DNA from 2 places in the Metabacillus mesotrionivorans genome. Region 2 is predicted to be linked to the other one. Evidence: riboswitches for the same ligand, from Rfam matches in the RefSeq annotation. Region 2 holds a riboswitch; the other holds the start of a gene.
The links. Region 2 has a riboswitch for cyclic di-AMP ahead of glnA (type I glutamate--ammonia ligase). Riboswitches for the same ligand answer to the same signal wherever they lie in the genome.

Region 1 (2,191 bases), on a different contig from region 2:
ATACCCAGGAGCTGTTTCAATGAAATCGGATCGGCTTCAGCCAGATCTTTGATCGTCTGAACGCCGATGGTGCGGAGTTTTTCTGCCGTTTTTTCCCCCACTCCGTGCATCTCCCCTGCTGGAAGCGGCCACAGTGTCTCGTGAAGCTCCCTTTTCCTGAGGACGGTGATGCCCAGGGGCTTTTTCATATTGGAAGCCATCTTGGCAAGGAACTTATTCGGGGCAATGCCAATGCTAGATGGCAAAAGCAGCTCTTCAAGCAATCGCTGCTGAATCGTTTTTGCCACTTGAAGCGGATTGCCTTCCTTCAGATATTCCGTCAAATCCATATACCCTTCATCAATAGATACAGGCTCCACCAGCTCGGTAAATTCTCTTAAAAGGTCGAACATCGCTCTTGATGCCTTCCGGTACCGGTCAAAATTCGGCTTCCTGACAATCAGTTCGGGACAATGGCGCTTCGCCTGCCACAACGGCATGGTTGTTTTCACGCCCCTGGCTCTTGCCTCATAGCTGCACGTGACAACAATTCCCTTCCGTTCTTCCACATTTCCGGCAATGGCCAGCGGTTTCCCCCTCAGCTCAGGCTCAAACGCCATCTCAACTGATGCGTAAAAACTGTTCATATCCACATGGAGAATCACTCTTGGACCGTTTCGTCCGTTCATTTCCATTCAACTTCTTTCAAGGCTCTTTTATGTTAAAAGTTTACCATAACCCTAATGAGAAGTACCAACTGAGCGTATCGTCCAGGCTGAATGCTAGTAAAAAACAATTGACAACTTGTCTGCATTCAGAGTAAATTATATCTTGTGTGATTTTATAAACAGACAAACTTCATAATAAGCTTAATCTTTTCAGAGCGGGGGAATCATGCATTTGGTAAGACTCTTACCTTGGGGTGAATCCGTAAATGGAAGGGAACTCTCAATCCCGAATCCGACAGTTAACCTCGTATGCTTTATTGGGAGAAAGACTTTAATTGTGTATTAAAGACCTTTCTTACTTTAGATTGGTCTTTTTTTGTATTTTCAGAATTCTTACATCAAAGAGGAGGTTCATCTATGAAGAAATTTCGTTTGGGACTGGCTTCCCAAATTTTCATTGGTTTGATTTTAGGTATTTTAGTTGGTCTCATCTGGTTTAATGACCCTCGCCTTGCAGCCGTGCTGCAGCCGCTTGGCGACTTGTTTCTCCGTTTGATCAAAATGATCGTGATTCCGATTGTCATCTCCAGTCTGATTGTTGGAGTTGCGGGTGCCGGGAGTGGGAAAAACGTTGGAAGACTCGGCGGAAAAACCATTCTCTATTTTGAAATCATTACAACCGTTGCGATTATACTCGGTGTATTGCTTGCAAACGTCTTTCAGCCGGGACAGGGTGTTGACCTTGAATCTGCCCAAAAGACAGATATCCAGCAGTATGTTGACACATCTGAGGAGCAAAGTGAAAAATCGGTTGCCGAAACGTTCCTTCATATCGTGCCGACGAACTTCTTTAAATCTGTCGTAGAAGGCGATATGCTTGCCATTATCTTTTTCTCCGTCCTCTTCGGACTTGGCGTAGCAGCCATCGGAGAACGCGGAAAGCCCGTCCTGCAATTCTTTGACGGTGTTTCACACGCGATGTTCCACGTCGTAAATCTCGTAATGAAAGTGGCTCCACTCGGCGTGTTCGCACTGATTGGAGTAACCGTTTCGAAATTTGGAATTGATTCACTGCTGTCTCTTGGAAAATTGGTTCTATTAGTATACGCTGCATTGATTTTCTTCCTGATTGTCGTTCTGGGTGCAGTGGCGAAATGGGCGGGCGTTAATATCTTTATGCTGCTGCGCTACATTAAGGACGAGCTGCTGCTTGCCTTCAGTACGTCAAGCTCTGAAACCGTCCTTCCCCGCATCATGGAAAAGCTTGAAAAAATGGGATGCCCTAAAGGAATCGTGTCTTTCGTCGTTCCGATCGGATACACTTTTAACCTTGACGGATCAGTGCTTTATCAGGCCATCGCTGCCTTGTTCCTCGCACAGGTCTACGGCATTGAATTAACAATCGTTCAGCAATTAACGCTGATCTTAGTCTTGATGGTTACGTCTAAAGGGATGGCTGCCGTTCCTGGAACATCCTTCGTCGTGCTGCTTGCCACTCTCGGAACGATCGGTATTCCTGCAGAAGGACTTGCCTTCATTGCAGG
Region 2 (2,191 bases):
ACACTAAAAAACAAGGACTTTAGTGACCTTTAGTCTATTATTCTCTCTCTTACTCTTATTTCCTCACGTTTTTAAAAAATCTCACTTCTCTCTCCCACTTGTATCAGCCTGTCAACTGTACACTCTGTTTCCTGTCATTTACAGAATGCTATTGACAGGGTCATGGCGGGTAAGTAAGATAAACTCGTCTAATGATGCAAAGCTCAAGGGGGATCTTGCCATCTTCTAAAATCCTCTTGAACGGCATCCGTTCATCCTAATCAAAAGCATTTGTGCCGGGGGTATAATCAAATGGCTGTGTCGCCTAAAAAGAAATTGGAAATGGAATTAAGTGAAGCCTTTATCAAGCTTCAAAGGGATTTAATCGGACGCGGACCGCAGGAAACAAGAACCTACATTGTCCATGATATGGTCATTGCCCGGTTTAAGGGCGTTCTCACAGTTGAGGAAAAACATCTGGTTGAAAACGAAAATGGCAGAAAACTCGTTAAACAAATGAGACAGGTTCTGCGTGAAATGTACAGTAAAAAATTTGAAGAAATTGTAGAAAACTGCACGGGCTGCAGGGTTCTTTCAAGCCACAGCGATATCAGCACAAAGATGGGCGAACGAATTGAAGTGTTTGTGGTTGATAAGGATCTAGAGCGGCTCCTTGAATGAAAGAACTAAATAACAGGAACAAAAAGGGAGTATGCAAATTGAGCATACTCTTTTTTCTTTGCATCTTCTTTTTTAAAAAAATCACTGTCTATACCAGACTGCAAAAACGACAGCTGCTCAAATAAAATTGAGATAGAGAGAAAACGAGAGTAAACAGAAGAAAAACAGAGATTGATTTAATATTCATCTATAAAAACCCGGTATTTCATCCCTTTACAAGTAAAATTATCCAGGAGTATGATAGGCTCAATTTATTTCCTAATCCGCAGAATCCGTTAAGGAACGGGGGACCCAATTTTCCGGGGTGAAGCCGCTGAATCAAGCGGCCGGGCGACTCTTACCGTCCGAATCCGTCAGCTAACTCCGTATGCGTTGTTTGAGAGAGGAAGGTGTGACCGTTCAGCGCAGCCTGCTGAAACAAAAAATACAATCCTTCGATTTTTCAAAATTCATTCGTAAACGAAATTAAAACTAAAAAATCGGGGTGTTCTTTGTGTTGACTATTTTAGATCCGTTAAGCGAAATAAAAGCAGAAATAGCTGAAAAGCATGTCGAACTGCTGCATCTTCAGTTTGTTGATCTGGAAGGAAATTTAAAGCACGTCACCATTACGGCCGATCAGATTGATGAGGCTGCAGAGGGAAAAATGATGTTTGACGGTTCGTCCATAAGGGGTTTTTGTCCTATTAACCAGTCTGATTTATACCTCAAGCCGGATTTGAGCACGTTCGCTATTATTCCGTGGTCAGTCGAGGAAAAATATGCAGAAGCAAGATTTCTTTGCAGCATATTAAATCCGGATATGACGCCTTATGAAGGAGATCCAAGATATGTCCTGCAGCTCGCCGCAAAAAGAGCCAAGTCGCTTGGATACAGCATCAGCATCGGTCCGGAACTGGAGTTTTTCCTGTTTAAAACCGACGAAAACGGAAATCCCACGACAAATCCCCACGATACCGGGGGATACTTTGAGCCCGCGCATGATCTGGGAGAAAGAGTCCGTCTTGAAATCTACCGCACCCTGAAAGCAATGGGCTTCAAAATTGAAGCATCCCACCATGAAGTGGCCAACGGGCAGCATGAAATCAATTTCCGTTTCAACGATGCCCTGACGTCAGCAGATAATGCCACAACATACAAGTGGGTCGTAAAAAATGTCGCAAAACAATTTAACCTGCATGCGTCATTTATGCCTAAACCTCTGCAAGGGGTAAACGGCTCCGGTATGCATGTTAACATCTCCCTCCTTCAAGACGGGGAAAATATCTTCTTTGATGAAAATGATGATATGCAGCTTTCAAACGAAGCTTATTATTTTATTAATGGGGTGCTCACCTATATTGAAGAGCTGACTGCCATTACCAATCCGCTTGTTAACTCTTACAAACGTCTCGTACCGGGGTTTGAGGCCCCGTGCTATATTGCCTGGTCCACTTCAAACCGGTCAACCCTTATCCGTATACCTGCAAAAAGGGGTGCCGCAACACGGATAGAAGTGCGGCATCCGGATCCAAGCGCCAATCCCTATCTT

Region 1: another riboswitch for cyclic di-AMP. It lies ahead of gltT (glutamate/proton symporter GltT); the one in region 2 lies ahead of glnA (type I glutamate--ammonia ligase).

Annotation. Positions count from the first base shown of each region.
Region 1 is NZ_JBQMFF010000002.1:900,215-902,405, forward strand. Features, by position in the region: gene ACTSEZ_RS09765 (DNA polymerase IV) at 1-668, opposite strand, end outside; cyclic di-AMP (ydaO/yuaA leader) riboswitch at 836-976, shown strand; gene gltT (glutamate/proton symporter GltT) at 1,065-2,191, shown strand, end outside.
Region 2 is NZ_JBQMFF010000003.1:258,395-260,585, forward strand. Features, by position in the region: gene ACTSEZ_RS11235 (Na-translocating system protein MpsC family protein) at 292-660, shown strand; cyclic di-AMP (ydaO/yuaA leader) riboswitch at 915-1,048, shown strand; gene glnA (type I glutamate--ammonia ligase) at 1,154-2,191, shown strand, end outside.